Regions from separate parts of the Bacillus sp. NEB1478 genome, predicted to be linked through region 2. Evidence: riboswitches for the same ligand, from Rfam matches in the RefSeq annotation. Region 2 holds a riboswitch; each other region holds the start of a gene.
What was found. A riboswitch is a leader RNA that binds a small molecule or an ion and turns the genes downstream of it on or off. The one in region 2 is predicted to bind cyclic di-GMP.

Region 1: it holds a riboswitch for cyclic di-GMP, as region 2 does, so the genes downstream of both, RGB74_RS12230 (GGDEF domain-containing protein) here and RGB74_RS01700 (hypothetical protein) in region 2, are expected to answer to the same signal.
Region 3: it holds a riboswitch for cyclic di-GMP, as region 2 does, so the genes downstream of both, RGB74_RS15690 (aspartyl-phosphate phosphatase Spo0E family protein) here and RGB74_RS01700 (hypothetical protein) in region 2, are expected to answer to the same signal.

What each region holds. Positions count from the first base shown of each region.
Region 1 is NZ_CP134049.1:2,477,320-2,484,375, reverse strand. Features, by position in the region: gene RGB74_RS12260 (peptidoglycan recognition protein family protein) at 114-833, shown strand; gene RGB74_RS12255 (DUF2243 domain-containing protein) at 827-1,195, opposite strand; gene RGB74_RS12250 (STAS domain-containing protein) at 1,332-2,162, shown strand; gene RGB74_RS12245 (WYL domain-containing protein) at 2,259-2,468, shown strand; gene RGB74_RS12240 (YhjD family protein) at 2,482-2,841, shown strand; gene RGB74_RS12235 (protein kinase family protein) at 2,948-3,601, shown strand; cyclic di-GMP riboswitch class I at 3,675-3,764, shown strand; gene RGB74_RS12230 (GGDEF domain-containing protein) at 3,974-4,909, shown strand; gene RGB74_RS12225 (GGDEF domain-containing protein) at 5,027-6,085, shown strand; gene addB (helicase-exonuclease AddAB subunit AddB) at 6,364-7,056, shown strand, end outside.
Region 2 is NZ_CP134049.1:349,121-356,176, reverse strand. Features, by position in the region: gene RGB74_RS01725 (hypothetical protein) at 1-26, shown strand, start outside; gene RGB74_RS01720 (vWA domain-containing protein) at 103-2,028, opposite strand; gene RGB74_RS01715 (ATP-binding protein) at 2,094-2,978, opposite strand; gene RGB74_RS01710 (hypothetical protein) at 3,125-3,310, opposite strand; gene RGB74_RS01705 (YdcF family protein) at 3,327-4,061, opposite strand; gene RGB74_RS01700 (hypothetical protein) at 4,152-4,637, opposite strand; cyclic di-GMP riboswitch class II at 4,670-4,752, opposite strand; gene RGB74_RS01695 (spore coat protein) at 4,948-5,622, opposite strand; gene RGB74_RS01690 (transposase) at 5,941-6,501, shown strand; gene RGB74_RS20090 (methyl-accepting chemotaxis protein) at 6,622-7,056, opposite strand, start outside.
Region 3 is NZ_CP134049.1:3,113,820-3,120,875, forward strand. Features, by position in the region: gene RGB74_RS15675 (hypothetical protein) at 1-253, opposite strand, end outside; gene RGB74_RS15680 (DEAD/DEAH box helicase) at 432-3,215, opposite strand; gene RGB74_RS15685 (hypothetical protein) at 3,212-4,516, opposite strand; cyclic di-GMP riboswitch class I at 4,773-4,859, shown strand; gene RGB74_RS15690 (aspartyl-phosphate phosphatase Spo0E family protein) at 4,901-5,062, shown strand; gene RGB74_RS15695 (cation:proton antiporter) at 5,182-6,753, opposite strand; gene RGB74_RS15700 (aspartyl-phosphate phosphatase Spo0E family protein) at 6,974-7,056, shown strand, end outside.

The DNA.
Region 1 (7,056 bases), 1.8 Mb from region 2:
GTAAGGCTCTTTTCTGGCTTGGCGATTCGTCCACGGAAAGGGAGTGGATTTTCTGACTTTCAAGGATTATCAACACTATCAATTAACAAAGCTTTAAAAAAAGAGCCTTTTCGATGGCTCTTTTTTCTTTTGTTCAGCTACTTATAGATGAAGGGAAGAAAAAATTAGGAGCTGATGAAATGGAAGAGAAGTACCCCGTAACCTATCAATACATAAAAAAGGAGCTGCAGCAGCGACCAGGCGGTAATAGAATTCCCCGCTATGTTGTTGCACACGATACAGGAAATCCTGATTCTACTGCACAACAAAATTACCGTTATTTTAACAGCAGGCAATTAGGGTCATCAGCGCATGTCTTTATTGATGATAAACAGATTCTAGTCATTATTCCTTTGCAAGAAAAGGCTTGGCATGTGAGGTCGAACGTATCAGATGCAAACGAGTGGGCAGTCGGGGTTGAGTTGTGTTACGGCCAGTCGATTAATTTTACAGAGGCATACAACCGTTATGTATGGTTCTTTGCTTATTTGTGTGAAATGTATAGTTGGGATCCCGAAAACCATATAAAAGGACATTTTCAGCTGGATCCAAAACGAAGATCAGATCCGCTTAACAGTATGCATCAGTATGATAAGTCATTTCCCTTTTTTATCGAGGATGTAAAATATGAATTGAAAAAAATGATTGTTCAAAATGAAGTATTTAAAGATACAGTTACTGCTTCTAAAAATCTTTATAAAGTTCAAATCGGTGCTTTTTCATCCAGAGATAATGCACAAAAACTGGCAGCCAAAGCAAAAGCAGCGGGTTTTGCAGTCTTTATTGATCATTGATAATTTTTCGGCTGCTCTTTTTTCCACGTATAATAAACAAGACCGATTCCTGCGATCACAAATAATGGTTCTAGGATATTCGCTTCTGGACCGCTAGTGATGCGATGCAGCCGAAACACCCAATGAAATAAAATATTGTCTACTGTTAAAAATAATCCGATAGCAGCCAAGAATCCGTGGAAAAACGAGGAGTCATACCGTTTGTAGATTAACATTAATATAATGATTAATATGGCAACCCCAATAGAAACTGCACCAATTCGTTCTGCAGCGGTTTCTGCTTTTAATTCAAATGCAAAAGCGTAAGTCGACCAATGAGACATAGCGAAAAGTCCAAAAATAAACCCCAACCAAATTTTCATAAGTATCCCTCTCTAATTAGCGATCCGATAAACTTCTTTTTTATTCAAATAAAAATGTTTACCTCATGTATAATAATGGTATATAGATAGGAGCTATGCAATATTTTTATATATTTTTAGGGGGATCATAATAGAGATGGAAGTTCATTTGCAGCAATTGGGGAAGAAAATCGTAAAACATAAATACGAACTAGCAAAAAAAATTGATGAAGTAAGAATCCAGCATGGTCAAAATCCACCGGAGCTCACTGAACAAGTACTTCAATTACGCGGAGAACTCTTTTCATATTTTGGAGAAGCGTTATATGAAAATTTAGAAGAAGTAGAAAGAGCATTCATCGAATGGGGAAAAAGAAATGGAGAACTTGCTGTTCAGTATGAAGTTCCTCTTGATCTGGCATTGCACAGTACCCGTTTTTACAGAATTGTATTATGGGATTTTATTAGAGAAGAGATAAAAAAGCAGACATCCTCTGCAGAAACGGTGTTAAAAGCAGCCTCCATTATAGATCCACTGCTCGATGAAGCCGTTCACGCGTTTAGTGTAGCTTATGTAGAAAACAACAATAAAGTATTGGGACTTGCACGTGAAGCGATCGAAGAATTATCTGTACCCGTTGTCCGTCTTACTCGATCGATTGCAGTACTCCCGCTTGTTGGGACAATTGATACACATCGTTCAAAGCTTATAATGGAAACAGCTTTGGAGAGATGCACCGAGTTACAGGTAGAACATCTATTTATAGATTTATCAGGAGTACCAGTTATTGACACGATGGTTGCACACAATTTATTTAAAGTAATCAATTCCTTAAAATTATTAGGTGTTGAAGTGACATTAAGCGGTATGCGCCCCGAACTTGCACAAACAGTAGTTTCTTTGGGAATCAGCTTTGATGGAATTTCGATTGCGGGAAATCTGTATCAGCAGCTTGAAGCGATGGGCTTTGAGTCAAAAACGAAATAATTTTTGTAAAGATACTTGCCCAAATAGGGCAGGTATTTTTTTCTAGTGTTAAAAGAACGTGTGTTCGTATATACTGATAAAAAGGAGGTCTCTAACATGACAAGTATGTTTTTGAGATGCATCCAAGAAAGGGCGCCGATTGAGGTGATCTACCTTTCTAAAAGCGGTGCAATCACACAACGCCTTATCACGCCTTATGCTTTTGACGGTAAGCTTGTTACGGCTTTCTGTTCTGAGCGAAAACAAATAAGAACCTTTGAAATCAGCAATATTTTATCTGTTCAATTTAAATTTTTGCCTTCTTAAAAGGGGGATCTATATGCAGTATGGTAATGAAGAGGAACGTTCATTAATCGATAAATTCGTAATGTATCCGATTATATTAACGGTTTTTCACCGTGATTTACAAGTTGTAAACCGTTCAGCATTTAAATTAAAGCAGCCTTACATCGCTCTCTTAGAGCAGATAATGAATCAAATTAGCAAAGACTTGCATGATGTTCGCGTTGAACTAAGAAAAAGAAAAATTAAGGTGATGGATGGCCAGAAAGATAACGATATTACCGAATATGAGATATTCATTCGAGGTTATCGTGAAATTATGAGATTTCCGAATGTCCATTTGAAGAATAAAGCTGAAACCCTCATGATGTCTTATCTTCGCGTTGCATCACAATAGAAATTTCTTTCCTTCAAATTGGTTTCCTTTTTAGCTGGTTGTGTATACAATGAACGTATTGCTAGATGCTAAAACTCATGGTATACCAACGAAAAAGAGGAAATGTATGGAACACTTTATCCAGCTTACAAGACAGTTAAATAGAGAAATGATTATAGAGAGTCAGAGTCCGTTTGATCCGGTATGCCCTATCAACACTCCTCATCCTTGGAAATTGATCGGCTGCGGAAACTATGCCGCAGTATTCCTTCATCCTGACTATCCCGCTTATGTTGTTAAAATCTATGGAAGAGAAGCGCATGGCCTTATCCAAGAAAAGAAGGTATATGAAAAACTGGGAGAGCATCCTGGCTATTCCGTATGCTATTATACGGAAGATCGATTCCTGATTTTAAAGAGAATTGAAGGGGTAACTCTCTATGATTGTGTTCATAAAGGTGTTAAAATTCCTGAAAAAGTCATTTATGATATCGATGAAGCTCTGAATTATGCGAAGAAAAAGGGCTTATTTCCTGTTGATGTTCATGGGAAGAATGTCATGATCAGTAACGGCAGAGGAATTATTGTCGATGTTTCTGACTTCTTAAAACAGGTAGAATGCAGAAAATGGGCAGATTTAAGAAAAGCCTACTTCAAATTTTACAAAAAAACACTTTACCGTTTCCCTATACGCATTCCATATTTTGTTTTAAATCTAGTTCGAATAGGGTATAGATATTATCGAAAGTTAAAATATTCTATCGAAAAGAAATTACAATAGTTAATATTGCCTATAAAAAATATTGGCACATTTTCCCTATATAGGATATAATAACTATAAATCATAAAAACCTTTGTAATAAGGGCAAACCAGTTGAAAAGCTGGGACGCAAAGCTATGGGCCTAAAGTATGTGGATGCATACGATGGCAGCCGGTTGCCAAAGGGGAACGATGCCATATTAATGTTTCTGAAGCTAGAAGATCGATGATGTGGAGTTCAGAGGAGTTCAGTGTATTGCTAATACATGAGCACCGGAAGGACAAAACAAGACGAGATTCCAAGTTTATCAAGCATTAAGAGCCATTTCCCTTTAATTCTTAAGGGGGATGGCTCTTTGTATGTAAATTATTGAAGATTTGAGGGTTGCTAATATGGAAGAAAGCCAACTAGACCTGCGCGCACTCAAAAAAGATTTGTATAAAAGATTTATAAAATCCATCCCATCTATGATTGATATACATAAAAAAGAGCTGCATTTATATGAAGATTTTAATACTTTTCTTAGCAGCTTTGTTGAACAATATGAGCGGGTGCTGGAAAAATTTTTACGCGGAATTGTACATGCTGTGTTTTTGAAAGAACATCGTTTTCAAGACTTCTTGAAACAAGCTGAGGAAAAAGCGTTTCGCTCAGGTATTCATTTTTTGAAGCATCAGCGTATTCCGCACCGTTCTCTCGCTTGTTTCTCAACAAGTATAAGAGAAGCCGTACTGCAAGAGATGAAGAAAGTCACTAAAAGTGAAGATATTTACATTCAGCTTATCATGCTTGACCGATGGAACCATGCGGCTCATCGTTCGATAACAGGCTTTTTGAGCGGATTTTCTTCACAGCAATTTAAAGATTTAAAAGAGATCAGTATCAGGGATCCTTTAACGAATCTGTATAATCGCCGTTATTTTTATGATTGTCTGGAAAGTGAAATTAAAAATGCTAAGAAGATTAAAATGCCAATCACGCTTGTTATGTTTGACATTAATAACTTCAAACATATTAACGATGTTTACGGTCATCATGCCGGAGATGAACTTCTGCAGCAAATTGCTGAATTGGCTAAACGGCTAAAGCTTTCGTCTGGCTTTAGATTTGGAGGCGATGAGTTCGTATTCTTACTGCCAGGTTTAAATGAAGAAGATTCGTATCTTCTCGTCGAAAAAATGGAGAACCAGCTTATGAATTGGAATAAAGACATTTCGCTCGCCTATGGTGCTATAGAGCTCTTAAATGATGCATATGAAAATATTGACTATTATCTTCAACTAGCTGATGAACGAATGTATAGCAATAAACGGGAAATCAAGACATAATTCCCGTGCCAAATGAACCGTTTTACTAATATGTAAAGAAAAGTCTTATCAGGGAAGTATGCCCATATGCTATAATTTCTAGAATTAGGAACATAAATACGAAAGAAGATGGCAGTAATGAGAGACTTATTTGTAATAACAGATCATCGTTCAGAGACAATCTCGTCACTTTTACGGTGGTTTTTTGTAATCGTTTGCGTACCCTTATTTTATTACAATCCGATTGCGAGCGTATTGAACTTTAATAAAGAGACATTTCCTTTACTTTTAACAATAGGAATTGCTTATATGGGAGCTACTCAGTTTGTTCTATGGCGCTTTCATGAGAAATCCTATTACTATCGGATATTTACGCGTGGAGGTATTGTTTTTGATTTTATCGTATACTCGTGGCTGCTGCTCCTTACCGGAAATTCAGAAAGTCCGTTTATTCCAGTAGGTTATTTGATTGTAATCCATGCTGCGATTTACTGGAGACTAAAAGGTTCTATCGTTTTAGCTGCCGCCATATTTACAGGATTCGTATCCCTATTCTTGTATGATGCAGGATATTTAGAAACAAAAACCTTTTTTAATTTCTTTATTAACAGTACTTTTTTGTGGCTGATTGCTTTATATGGCGGGGTATTAGCTTCGAAGGAACGACAGAACTTTTTTGAGAAAAACATGTATCAGCTTCAGTCTGTTCAAGATTATTTAACCGGTCTTTTCAATCATCGTAAATTTCAAGAAGATGTATTAGAAAAAACAAAACATGAATCTTCCTTTACACTTGTTTTTTGTGATATTGATCATTTTAAAAAAGTGAACGATGTTCATGGACATGTTGTTGGTGACGAAGTGCTGAAGCTTGTTTCTTCTGTCTTCACACGGTATTTACCAATGAAAGAAGGAACTGCATACCGTTATGGGGGAGAAGAATTTGCCTGGATCATACATACAGATAAAGAATCGGCAGTTAAGAGATCGATCGAACAAGTGAATGACCATTTAAAAAAATACCCCTACAGATTAAACCAAGGGGTTCTGCCTGTAACATTAAGCTATGGTATCGCCGTCCATCATCCTGGCGAAAAGCCAGCAAATCTCATTAAAAGAGCGGATACACTTCTTTACGATGCGAAAACATCGGGAAGAAATACATTCAAAGTAGATCATAAAAAGGAAATCAGCTGAAATAACAGTGGGTTTTCTTTTTTTTTTATTGTTATTAGAGATGGCGATGTTGATTTCCGCTCCAGTCTTCTTATCAAAGGATAGTTTAACCAAATCTTATTAAAAAACAATAATCTTTAAGAAAAGAGCTAAAACAATATTAAACCGAGCTTTTTATTAAGAGATATCCTTTAAATTCCAGCTTTATTTACTTGTTTTTGAGAATGCTAACCTTTGTTCTCATAAGAGATTATGAGATAATAAAAACAGAAATTGTGTACGGAACAGGGGATGAAAATATGAGTTTGCAATTTATTTTGGGGCGATCCGGCAGCGGAAAGTCCCACTCTGTCTTTCAGGACATCCAACAAAAGTTGGCAGATGATCCATCTGGAAGTCCTATTATTTATTTAGTACCAGATCAGATGACATTTCAATCAGAATACAAACTTGCAGGTACACCAGGTTTGAACGGAATGATGAGAGCCCAAGTCTATAGTTTCTCAAGGCTAGCCTGGCGTATTCTTGGTGAAACAGGGGGTATGACGCGGCTTCACATCACAAGTTCTGGAGTACGGATGATGCTCAGAAAGATTATTGAGAACAAAAAAGAAGAACTTAAGATCTTTAAGAAAGCATCAGAGCAGAATGGTTTTTATGAATTACTAGAAATGATGATGACAGAGCTGAAGCGATATTGTGTATCTTCAGAGCATTTAACTTATAATGCAGAAACGCTTTTAAGTCTTGGTCAGAAAGAAAACAATAAGAAGGTACTGAAAGATAAATTATCCGATTTGAGCGTAATTTCAAGTGCGCTGGAAAAGGCGCTGGCTGAACAATATTTAGATTCAGAAGATTACTTGAGATTGCTGCAGGAAAAAATCGCTTATTCAGAAATGATCAAGAACTGTGAAATTTATATAGACGGTTTTCACTCGTTTACACCTCAGGAGCTAGAAGTAACAGCAGCATTGATGCAGCATGCGAAA
Region 2 (7,056 bases):
TTTGGCTGAAGCTCTTAGAGTATTAAAATTTCTACATAAAAAAAATGCCCGTGGCCGGTATGGTCATTGGGCATTTTTATATGGTTAAGGCATGAAATAAAACTATATCGCTTTGAAAAGCAGTTTTCTTAGCACCGGCATGAGATAGTCTACAAGTTCTTTTGCGCTAGGTACGACTACGTTTTGCGGTCCGTAAATGTTTTGCATGAGCTTTTCTTCTTCCTCAGATACTTCTCCGTTCGCGATAAACATTCCAATCGTTTCGATTCCAAGCTTCCGTGTTTTCGTAACCGCTTCACGGGTGTCTAACACTCCGTGAGTTTCATAGTCGAAAGCGGCTGGCTCTCCGTCAGAGAATACGAGAAGTATTTTTTGCTGTTCGGGGCGTTTGAGAAGCTCCTCACCCATCCGCCGGATCGAATAGCCGTCACGGTTATCTTCTTGCGGTTCGAGCTGGATGATCGATGCCCCTGTTTGATGAAGTGAACTCCGGTATGAGATGACTTCGTGAAAATAATTCGGCTGATCTGCTGATGTTGCGTCTGCTGCATCTTCCCAAAAACCGACGACTGAATGTGGAATCCTGAGTGCTTTTAGAGTCTCGTGAAATAAGACGATTCCTTTTTGGGTTTCTTCCATCTTGTTAAACATGGAGGCTGAACAGTCTACGAGCAGTGTAAAAGTTGTGTCGAGCTCGTGCTGCGATTCTGTTTTTTTGCGAAAAAGTCTCGGGTTCTTATCGGTTGCAAGACGCGTGAGCTTTTTCCCCAACCGGCCAAAATGCAAATCTTCACGCGGGCTTGTGCGTTTGTGCTCCATTGTTTTCAGGAAGTTTTGCTTTAGCTGTGTGACAAACGGTGCGATTTCCAGTTGAAACGCTTCGTACTGAGCCAATTCTTCTAGAGATGCTGTCTTTGCTGGCACGAAATGCTCGGTTACATTTTTGTTCACTTCACCGTAAGGATAGTTCGCCTTCGAGTCAGATCCAGACTGATCGCTGTCGGATTCGGCATCGTGTTCGTTTTGTGTGTTGAAGTCGTTGTTTTCTGTCGATTGAGCGCTCGTTTGGACAGATCCAAAAACAGCGTCACCGGAGTCGGCTTCCCGTGCCCCTTCTCCTAACAGATCTGTATTCGTTCCTTGATCGAGATCCATTTGTAAAAAAGAATCTTGCGGATCGGATGTTTCGTCATGCCAAGAGGAGTGCTCTTCTTTCTCCTGCTCGTCTTTGTTTTCTTTGTCATCTTCTTTAGTGATGGACTTTTTTGTTTTCGTTTCGTTATTTCGCGTTAAGTCATCGAAATCCTGATTGTTGTTTTCGGCGTCTGATGGCTGCGGTTTGTCGCTAAAACTGCGATACGCCGTCTTCATGTCAGGAAGTTCACTGTGCTCTTTAGTGATTTCGGCCATTTGTAAAATAATTTCCGCGATGTCTTTTGTTGAATGTGCGCTTGTAAGTTTTGTTAAAATCGGCCGTAATTGTTGATAGAGCTGCTGTGTCTGCGGCGGAACAGCGACAAAGCGTTTATTAGCTAAAAGAATGATATGACAAAACAAAGCGTCAAGTTCACGCTTGTTTTGGATGTGTTTTCGGTACTCACGATTGTAGTGAATTTGGAACGTTTCTCTCCGCAATTTAAAAGCACGCGCCATCCCGGGCCGTTTCACCGTGCAGATTTCTTCTAAACGAAAATCTTCAGAGAAAAGAAACACTTGCTTATAAAACTCCCCATGCGGATGATTTTTGAGCTGATCCAGTGTATCCCAGACACAATCGTCATCTGTATGAAATTGTGTGCCGAAGCTGCGTAAATACACGTCTGATTTCCATCCTTCCAGCTGGATCTCACGCGGGTAAGGGTTCCAGAATTGACTGACGTGCACGATGTCCTTATCTCGTTCCAGATTTGAATGGTACGAGAAAGAAACGTCCATCTTTTCTACTTTAGAAAGAGAACGTGAGAGGTCGATCAATTGCATATGAACGAAAGAATCGATCTTTGTGTCTGCAAAAACTAGGAATTTCATCAGGGCGAAACCTCCAAAATCATCGTGGGAAATAAATTGTAGGGGGTCTGACCCCATTTCCCAGCTTACATAAACAGCGTCGCGGCCACGTTGGAAACGAGGGCGCGTTCGCGGGCGTCTTCGAGCTTGTCGGCGATTGCGCGCTGGATGGCGCGCTTCGCCGGCAAGTAGACGGAGAGGTCGGCCGCATCCAGCAGTGCGCGGATGGATGCGGCGTCCTCGGACAGATGGCCGGCTTTCGCCTGACCGATGAGGTCAGACGAAAGCTGGACAAATTGATCCAGAATAGCGTCATCTTTTTGCTGGGACTGAGTTTTCAGCATCTCTTTTAACGTCCCGCCTTGAATATACGGCACTTCTATTACTACAAAACGGTTTTTCAACGCTTCGTTTAAGGGTACCGTACCGATATATCCTTCATTAATCGCAGCAATGACGTTAAATCCAGGATCTGCTTTTATCACTTCACCTGTAAACGGGTTGGCAATCGTACGACGGTAATCGAGCATTCCGTTTAAGATCGGCAGTGTTTCAGGCTTTGCGATGTTGATTTCATCAATATACAGAAAATGTCCGTTGTTCGCCGCTTTAGTAACGGGTCCTGGAATGAATTCAATTTCTTGCTTTCCGTTCCGATAGCTTAATGTTTTGTGCCCTAATAACGCTTCCGCATCTAAATCCACAGAGGCATTGACTTGGTGCAGCGGCTGACCGAAAATACTCGAGAGCAGTTCAGCGAGTTTCGTTTTACCTGAACCAGTAGGACCCTTCAGCAGAACATTTTTTCCTAAGGCAAGGGCGATCACCGCATCTTCAACAAGCGATGTGTCAGGTGCTGTATAGCCAGGCTTTCCGATCAAATCTTTATAAACATCAGGCAAATTTTCTATGCGTTTAGCCGCTTCTTTTTGCAGCTTTTCTTTTATTTCAATTGGGATCTCAAGGTTCATTGTAAATAATCCTTTCCTTCATCTACCACTATTATTTCCACTAATTCCGTTACGTAAATCCTTACACACTTTAACATTGTAAGCTTTTTCAAGGCAAGTGGTTGAACTGCAAAGAAAAACGCTTTGATATACGATATATCAAAACGTCATTCAGTCTGTTCCTTTTTAATTAACTTCACAATATGCGGTTTCGGCTCCCAGCAATTAAACTGGTAGTCTGGCTTAGTATCATATCCAAGCCGCACACAGAAATAACGCATCCCTACAGATGTTTTCTCAGGTTTGAAATTTACACATGTCGCACAGCAATGATATCGATTTTTGTTATTCATGTATGTCACATCCTTCTTAGCGGTCTGTGAAATAGCTCTTGAAAATGGCCATGTACTCTCTTACATGCGCCTGAGGTACGGACGAAATTCTTAGCGGCGACCCTAGACCTTCTGCATCCACTCCTAAGCGCTTAGCGATCATCTTCGTCCGAAAAAGATGAAAATCACTCGTTACGATCAGCACTTTACTGCCAGGATCAATCATTTGTTTCGTATATAATAAGTTTTCGTATGTACTTGTCGCTTTTTCTTCTATCTTTATTCGATCTGGATCCATGCCGTGTTTCACAAGGTAGTTTTTCATAATGAAGCCTTCACTTTCCGTTTTCCGAAAACCGAGACCCCCGCTCACAACAAAATGAAGATCCTTGTGATTTTGAGCATAAGCGAGTGCTTGATCAAGTCGTCCTTTCAATACGGCACCTGGTCTGTTGTTTTTTGTCCCGCCTCCTAATATGAGTACTGTGTCTATTCTATCGGAAACCTTATCGGGATTGGTATTCGCAGATAAGAGAATAAGAGTTTCTAACGTGCCTGCAAAAAGGATGGCCAGTGTTATTATGACCGTTGTCGTTTTTCTGTACTTTTTAAAAAGATTCATCATGGTCTGATACTTGTAAAACAGCAGAAAAAAGAAAACACTAAGCATGAAAAAGACGGCTAATCCCATATCCATGTTGGTCGTTTGGATCAGCATCGCTGCAGCATAAAGAAAAAAGCAGAGACTTAGAAACAAAAATAATTTTTTCATAGTATTAAGCTCCATTACCATTTAATTGAGGTTCCAAATTCTAGTATATCGAAAAATAGAAAAAGAGCGGAGATTTTCCGCTCTTTTGATTTATTTATTAATATCTTGTTTTTTGATCTCTTTTTCGATTTCTTGTGTGATCTGTTTTTTATAGTTTTCAGATGTCGTTGACGCTTCTTTTGTCATTTCTGCTGTCTTTTTATCAACAGCTTCTTGCTTTCTTTGTGTAATCTTTGCTACTTCATCATCGTAATGTTTTTGAAGATCAGATTTCTCTTCTTGAATAATGTCTTTCTTCTTATCGTTCAGCTCTGTTTTTGTTTCTGAAAAAATAGTTTGCACTTTACTGCTTAACCCGCTAAGCAATTCATCTTTTTGAGTTTTCAGCTGATTTTGGATATCATCCTTAAATGTGTAGGCAAGGATTTGTGTGTATAGCTGATCTGCAAGCTCTGGTTTCGCTGCAAATGCCGAAGTAGTCCCTATTGTAAAAGCAGCAACTGTAGCCAATGCTACCTTAGTCCACTTCCGCGCTTTCTTCTTTGTACTAAACTTTTCTTTTCGTGATATTTCCATAAAAAATACCCCTTCCTTTTATCGGTTTGATTAAAAGAAGCGGCCGGTTGCGCTACTAGCTCTGATTATTCCAAGCGCCCAAATAAAGAATAATCTTCACAGCTCCACACTTATTTAATTATTTCCTAATATTAAATTTACCATCAAAGGGATTTGCTGTAAATAGAATTTTGATATACTAGTAAATTAATACAACAAATTTATTTGCATACTTATAGGTGATTTTCTTGCTAAAAAATTATTTAAAGAAGCAAATTTATTCAAAAAACACTTGAGAAAATTAATTCTCAAGCGTTTTAAAGTACTTAAACTATTGCAGTGGCGGCATTGTTTGGGCTTGACCGTATGCATTTATCATTTGTTGCATATCTTGTTGGGCTAATTGTGGCACTTGATAAAAATGCTTTTTGTTTTGCCAAATTGATAATTCGTAAGCCATTTCAATCCAATTTGGTATCCCGTCTGCTAATACACGGCGAAGGACAGGGTTAGTAAGTTCCAAAGTAGCCATCCCTCTCAGGGACGCATTAGACTTTAATGTTCCAAGAATTAAGGAAGAAATCGCTTCATCATTTAACTGAGATGCATTTTGAATTGGAGTTTTAGGCTGTGCAGGACTCAACCCATAAACAAAATCATTTTCTTGAGTCATTTTATAGGTTTGAGTTGGCATAGATGGATCTTTTCCTGTTTGAAAAGCTTGAACACATGCATTATATTCGTTCGTAATATGCTGATAATGACGATCTAACATTGCTTTTAATTCTTGATCCTGGATGTGGTCTCTGCAAAGGATGTACAAGTTTAGTGTGCTGATTGTTCCTCCCAGCATTTCATGAACATCGAACAGTTCGTGTCCACCATGGTTAAATTGTGCAGGCACCTTGCCCGTCTGCATGTTTTGATGCACAAACTCAGAGCTATTAGCATTTTGGGACTGATTATTTTGATTTGGATTAGATTGATTCGGATTAATAGGGTTCATATTCTTACCTCCGTTTTTAGAAATACGGGGTTATTTTGTGTAGATTGAAGTCATATATACAATAAAGGTGCAATTCGCAAAAAAATTTCCGGGGAAATTCGATAAAATGATTCAGCAATATCCCACAATCGACAAATTGAAAGCTGAATTTTTGAAGTAAAATGATGATATTTGAAATTCGTATAATAAAATCGTTTGTATTCAGAAACCGACGGGAAGGTTTACTCAAAAACCGTAAAGGAAATAAATTGTTTGGGGACTGTCCCCATTTCCCAAATCCAGCTAAAAGCCTTACACTAGAATTATTACTGGAAGGAGGTGAATCCCATTTCTAGGACGAAACGTATCTGGTATCCCGATGCTGTTTACCATGTCACCACTCGCGGTAATCGACGAGAACCCCTTTTTTACTCTCATCTCGATTATCATCATTATTTAAAAATACTTAGTCACTGCATTCCTAAGTATTCCGTTAAACTTTTCTCTTATTGCCTCATGCCGAACCACACCCATTTACAAATTCAATGCTGCAAGTCCCCGCCTGGTGATTTCATGAAAGAATTAAGTGAAACTTATGCGATGTATTTTAATAAAAAATATGAACTCACTGGCCATGTCTTTCAAGGTCGATACGGAGCAGAATTAATCGAAGATCGATCTTATCTACTAGACACTAGCCGCTACATCCACATGAACCCTGTTGCTGCAGACCTTGTTATGTACCCTCTTGAATATCCTTGGAGCAGCTACCGTTATTATGCAAGCCAATCCGTATGTTCCTTCTTAGATACCTCATTTATACTTGAACAGTTTCAAAAATCAAAATCACTATATCGAGATTATGTCGAAAGCAGAATAACACCGGTCGTAGAGCAGTAATGGCGTTGTAAAATTACACTCTATCAAATTTATAAAGCTTGTTGTTTCAATGAAAAAGCCGGTTATGTCCTTCTGAAGAAGACAAAACCGGCTTTTTTGTATTTGTCTGGGGTCTGTCCCCTAGATCTTGAATCTCATAACGTGGTCGCGCATTTGTTCTGCATATTGTTCTAGTTGTTCTGCTAGGTGGTTCAGTTGTTCCATGGATGCTGATTGTTGTTCGGTTGAAGCCGAAACTTCCTCTGTGCCAGCCGCTGTTTCTTGCGTGATAGCTAGTATATTTGAGGCGTTTTCCAGTAAAACATCTTTTTGCTTCGTCATTTCTTCAACGGATTCAATGACGTCTTGTAATTTTTCTGAGTTACCATGGATAGCTTTAGAAATCTCTTTAAACGTCTGCTCTGTTTCTTCAACCGCTTCGCCTTGTTCTAAGATCAGTGCTGCAGCTTCCTGAACTTGTCCAACAGTCGATTGTGTAACAGCTTGCATATCACTGATTAATACACTAATTTCTTTTAATGAACCATCTGTTTGTTCTGCTAATTTTCGAACTTC
Region 3 (7,056 bases), 1.2 Mb from region 2:
TTGGCATATCCATAATTTTTGCGTCTAAATCAACGGAATCATTATCCATGTTTAATGATTGCCTTACACTTTTCATAATAGGTTCAGGGTATATGCTTAACTTGATGCCATATTTATTTTTAGAAATCATGTCTAAATCAAGTTGAAATGATTCAAGAACAGCTCTTCGCACATCTTGACCTTTCACTTTTTCACCTAAGGATTCAAGGTAGTGGTTCATTGCTTCTAGCTTTGTTCCTAAAAGAGTTGCCATGATTTTTTCCTCCATTTTTTGGATATTATATTCAGTGTATCAGATTCTCCCGAGTGCTGTGGATATTATTTTATCTAATTGATAGGAGTGTGGATTTTGTCGCTTGATGACGGTTCATTGTTATATTTAGAAAAGAACCAACAAAAAAAGACATGCCGCAATCGGCCTGTCTTTTTTATTATGATTTTACCCACTCTTTTCTAAGAGTGAACAGGTCTTTTAATTCGTCTGTTGATAATTCAGTAATCCAGTTCTCACTTTGAATCACCTTCTCAGAGAGTTCCTTCTTACTTTCAAGCATCATATCGATTTTCTCTTCCAGTGTCCCCAGTGTTATCATCTTGTGGACAGTAACGAATTTTTTCTGACCAATACGATGAGCACGATCTGTTGCTTGATTCTCAACAGCTGGATTCCACCATCTATCATAATGAATGACATGGTTTGCTTCTGTTAAGTTCAAGCCCGTTCCACCAGCTTTTAAAGACAAAACGAAAATGGGATTTTCTCCATTTTGAAAGCTTTCGATCATTTCGTCACGCTTTTGTTTAGTTAAACTGCCGTGCAAAAATAATACGGGCTTTCCAAATTTTTTCTCCACATACCTTTTAATCATATCTCCCATAAAAATGAATTGAGTGAAGATCAGACACTTTTCATCCTTTTCAAGAATAGCATCCAGCAATTCAATCATTTTTGAAAACTTAGCAGACTGATCCTCTGCCTTAGCTAGCTTATCATTTTTTGTGTAGAGGTATGGATGATCACAAATTTGTTTAAGCTTTCCGAGCATGGCGAGAAGAAGCCCGCGCCGCTGCATGCCTGTTACTTTTTCTAACTGTTCAAACGTATCCTGAACAAGTCTTTCATATAATGAAGCTTGATCCTTTGTTAAAGGACAGTATTCTTTGATTTCTTGTTTTTCAGGCAGATTGAGCTGAACAGCCGGGTCCATCTTCGTCCGCCGCAGCAAGAAAGGCTGAACGAGCTTTTTTAATTGTCCAAGACGTTCATGATCATTATCTTTTTCCACTGGCAGCACAAACTTTTTCTGAAAAGACGGCTCACTGCCGAGATAGCCAGGATTAAGAAAATCAAAAATAGCCCAAAGCTCCAATAAGCGATTTTCAACAGGCGTTCCAGTAAGACCTATTTTATGACGGCCGTTTAGCTTACGAATACTCCTCGATTGTTTCGTATAGCTGTTCTTAATATTTTGCGCTTCATCTAACACGATGGCTTCCCATAAAACTTCACCAGTCTCTTTCTGATCCAGCTGGCTCGTCGTATAAGAAGTGATCACAACATCAAACTGTTTGTACCATTCGTGAAAATCCTCACCTTTTTTCCTATTTGCACCATAATGCAGACCAACTTTCAGTAATGGTGAAAAGTGCTCCAGTTCTTTTTGCCAGTTTCCGATAACGGAAGTAGGACAAATGAGTAAAAATGTCCCTTCCTGTTCTCCTTTTTCCTTCACTTTTAAGAAATAATCTATCGTCTGAACAGTTTTACCAAGTCCCATATCATCCGCCAGGCAAGCTCCAAGACCAAACTTGCGTAGAAAATACATCCAAGAGCTTCCTGTGACCTGATAGTCTCTTAATGTACCTTGAAGATTTTCTGCTTTTGGTTCAACCGGGATCGTTTTCACTTCGGATAACTGATCCATCCATAAGTTAAGCGGTTCATCCCATTCCATATCAAGCATCGGACCTTCAGCTTCCATCTCGAAAATATCATCAGCAGGATTCGTCTCCATGTTTAAAAGATGCTGTTCTAATACATCTTTTAATTGAATTCCTGACCGGTCGACATTTTTTATGAGACTCCGGACTTGTTTCATCCACTCCGGATCAACACGGTACCATTGTCCATTTCTTCTAACTAGTCTTCTGCTGCCATCAACAAGCTTTCTAAACTCGTCTTCTGAAAGCTCCTCATCGCCGGTAGATAGCCTCCAATCAAATTGCATGATCGCATTTAATCCGAGAAAAGATGGGGCCGCTCCGCCAGCTTGCGGTTTCGTTTTAATTTTCGCTTTAACCTTTGGCTGCATGTCCTGTACAGTTTTCCACCATTCCGGTAAAGAAACAGAAATACCAATCTGGGTCAAAAGATCACTCTTCCCAGTTAAGAAGTCCCAAGCTTCTTTTTCCGATATTACTTCCTTGATCTCATTTTTATTGCCTATTTTCAACCAGGAAATCAGTTTTGATGCAAGCTCTATATCTTGTTCGACGGCGTCTTTATAGGATTTCCAATCATCAGGATATAGTGTACTTTTTCCTTTGTAAGGAACACGGATTCCTTCTCCTTTTTCTTGTAAAAAAGCATGTATCGTCCATTCATCTTTATCTGCACCATCAAATGGTTCGTTCAGTTCAAAAATAATAGAAAAAGGTTTTGGATCCATACGCCAGCCAATTTTGATCAGCCATTCGGTTTCATCTAAGTTCTTCAAAGCCGAAATAACCGGCCTGGAAATACCTTTTACAAGGTCTCCGCGAAAAGAAGATGGAACAACCTCAGAACCACTCTCTGGAAGAGTAGCAAGTGCCTCATTGATCCAAGGTGTTTCAATCCGCTTACCTTCAGCCTTCCAAGACCATATCCCATCTTTCCATGCCTCGAAATCAGGAATAACACGTTCTTTTTTCATTAATTTAAAAATATCATTTGCTTCGTGTACGGTTTCCAATGATTCTCCATCCCAATTATGTTCAGCAATAAAAAAATCAGGATATCGGTTAAACAATAAAAAAGCATCGCCGGCATTTAAATACACATTTTGATGATCGTCAGAGTCAAGCATAGTACCATAAAAGGAAGGCTGATGCCATGTGAATAACAAAGGTTTCCAGTCGCTGACATGCACTCTTTTTTCTTTTCTTGTCGCCCACAAGACCATATTGCCTTGCAGCCATTTTGTATGAAGTAAAAGATTGCTTGTATCGATCATGAAATAAACTTCCCTTTCCTCAGCTCTTCCTGAAATGCTCTTAACCTGCCGTATACAGATGCGATCTGGTTAATATAAACCGAAAAACGCTCTTCTTCTCCTAAATCAAAATAAATAGACCGAAGTGTTTTTAAATGTTTAATAGCTGATTGATATGATTTCCGTGTACGTTCATTGATCAAACGGTCTATCGTTTGATGATATATCGGCAGTACAGATTCTTTATTTAGTGAGATAACCTCTTTTAAATCTTTTCTTTGTATGAGTTCGGGCGAGTATCCCATAATTACTTGCAGCTCTACCCACCGCTCATATTCACCGATTACCATTAGATATTCGCCATATTCATAAAATGTGATCGGCAAGAATTCAATGAGCATTTCTTCATATTGTTCTTCATCACCTGTATGCTGAGCATACTTCCAGAAATAATTCAGGTATTCATGGAAAAATTCCCGGGCATTTGAATGATAATAGTACGTATTAACTCCCTCTAAAAACGTTGGTTTTAAATAAAGCAGCCAAGATAAAAGCCTGTTCCATTCTTGTTTTTCAACTAATAGCTTCATCCAGACTAAAAAATGCACCATTTCAATCTTTTTATCATTCTTCTGAATTCGTTCAAAAGCGAGTTCATCTTTCTTTCGTGCAAACGCAAAATGTACAAGTGCCAATTCAAGCATTTGTGTAGTGTTTCCTGCCTCTTTTTCTTCTAATAGCTGCTTTTCATATTTTTCAAGCCAAGATTCATCGGTATACAAAAGAGACCAGCTGACTTGAAACAAGAAAAATAATAAATACCCCCATTTAGGAGGAATTTCATATAGACTCTGAAAATTCCTAAGACTCTCTTCAATAAGCTCTTTATTTTCATTCATCAATTTTTCACTATTCAACTGCTTCAGTGTGATATACATCTGATCAGATAACTTATCTACTGTAGCTGTAAAATTAGCTTGCATATAAGAAGCGATTCCGTAATGTGCTTCAAATGAAAAAAGACGAATCAACGTCTCGATCTGTACATGAAATTTATACAACAATGCAATATCTTCATCGAAAAATTGTCCAGCGTTCAATAGTGCAGGATAATAATCTCTATAAATATGAACAAATGTGTAACTCGTATCTTTACCGTCTGCCATGTCACGAAAGGTGACGGTTTGCATTTTACGTTTTTCAAATATCTCAAACCGGTCAGAGAAATATTCACGCCATAACTGAACGGAGTGCGTGTTTTGGACCTTTTTTTCAGGTGAATCATAATGATTATTAGAAGTCTTTTCATTCATACGATCCATACCCGTCTCCCTCCTTACGCGCTTTATTACCAATTATAGCAAATTATTTATTCTCTCATTCATGCATATCATTTCTATTTTAAAGGAAACTTCCTCAAATGACCAAAGATTGCTCTGAATCACTCTTCAAAACAAATTGGTTTCATCCGATAATTAAACTAAAGTGAAATAATTAAGGTGAACTACCCATAATATATTGTCTATTTATGTAATTTTTTGTAAACATTTCTGGTTAAATATGTTATACTATGGAAAATCGACGAAAAGGCAAACTTTTCGAAAGAGAAGGACGCAAAGCTATAGGGACTAAGTCTAATTGTAGATATGTCAGCCAGTTGCCGAATGACTCCTTCGTCGTAAATATTTAGTAAGGGAGATATATATATGAAGGAGAAGACGATGCTTGACCGCATTTCTTTGCTGAGAGAAGAACTCTATCGAACTTCATCTATGTTAAATCATGAATTAGCTCACCCTAAGTTAGTAAAGGTTAGCCAGCAGCTAGATAAATTACTCAATCAATACAACAGTGTTGTACAAAAGTAATTTCATAAAAACAAAACTTGGCTGACGCAGATTATTCCGTCAGCCTTAGCTCTACCTGTACCAAATGCTATACAATGCCGCTGGACCATTATTCAACTCATCATGAAAAAACCCGCCTTTTACAGCTCCTGATCCTCATTTTTGCACTTTTCAATTTCATCAACGATCCTCTCTATTTCTTCTTCAGCCAGCTTGGTTGAAATCATCTCTTTACGCAAAAGCCTCTCCACAGCCTCATGTTCTGCATAAAGCAATTCAATTTTAGCCAATCGTTCTTGTGACCTTTTCCATTCAGGATGTGATTCGTACATATCATCTAGTTTTTTCTTTTCTTCATCTCTTCTATATTCGTAAAGTTTATTCATCCGATCAAAAACCACACTGGAAATCACTGCCTCATTCTTCAGTTTCTGAAGCCTTTTTAATGCATAATCATAACGGTGGACAGCAGCTAACGTAACATCGTATTCTGTTTTTTCTTTCTCGTGCCCTTTTATGTTTAATCGTTTTATAAGTGCTGGTATCGTCAAGCCTTGGACAAGCAATGAAAAGAAAACAATACTGAATGAAAGGACAATAATATCTTCTCTCCCAGGAAAATCTCCTGGCAAACTTAGAGCAAGTGCGATGGACAAAGATCCTTTTAATCCGCCCCAATTTAAAATGTGCTTCCACTTGGAAGGGATTCCTTTAACCGGAACCAAGGATACATAAACAGCAATCGTTCTCGCAGCAAGAACTATTAAAATAGCACCAATGATTAAACCAAACTTGTTCCCGATATTAATATAAGCGATTTCTAATCCTACTAACAAAAAAACAAGTGAATTTGCAAATAGGGCCAGCACATCCCAAAACGAATGTATGTTTACTTTTGTAGTCGGACTCATCCCAATCTTTGCTCCATAATTGCCAAAGATCAGTCCTGCTACTACAACAGCGATAACCCCTGAAACATGAATGGACTCAGCTATTGAAAAGCTTCCGTAAAATAACAAAAGTGAAAACAGAATTTCTAAAGGATAATCATCATACCAGCTTGTAATCTTAGAAAATACATAACCCAGCGCACCTCCAATGAGAGCACCGCCTAACGCAACTTTTACTAGTATAATAATTGTTGCAGTTATTCCTCCAGCACCCATCTGTATGTATGAAGGAAGATAAACAGAAGTAATCATGAACAATACAACGGCTACACCATCGTTAAACAAACTTTCACCTTCAATAATGGTGGCTAATCTCCGGTTTACCCCAAGAGATTTAAATATACTTAAGACAGAAACAGGATCTGTAGCACTCATTAGCGCTGCAAAAACAAAGGCCGTTTGTACACCCATCCCTAGTCCAAAATAAGAGGATGTTCCAACTATACTAAAAGTGATTAAAGTTCCGCCTAATGCTAATGCCAAAATTGACTTCGTATTATCACGCAAATGGCTAAAAGGCAGCTTCAAACTAGCCTCACCAAGTAATGTAGGCAATAATAACGAAATGATGATGAATTGAAATGTATGCCCTTCTTCTATAATTCCTTTAACAGGTTCTAGCGAGGGTACTGGAACCAGACCGATGATTCCCCCAACTATAACAAGTGCAATCGGATAAGGTTTGTGCCATTTTTTCGCTAGAGCTGTCACTCCAACTGCTACTGCTAATAAAATTAAGGCTACATTCAATGAGTGATGCATACGCTTCACCTCTCCACTTGTTAGCTTTTTCTAATATTTTTTCCTCTCCTGCACATCCTCAAACGAAAATACAAAAATAAATATTATTATTCGACATATTCTTACGAGCTTTGAAGCTTCTTGTAATATTTTCACTATTTTCCGCGAAACCCTTTTTCTTTTGCTGAAAATATTGCATACTTTTTGAGACAAAATCTTTCAAGAAAGTTGTGAATGATACATGTTGTTACAATTAATTGAAGAAAAAAGAGAAGTGCTTCTTTGTCTTGGAAAAACATTTGGCCTTACAGCTAAAGAAACAGT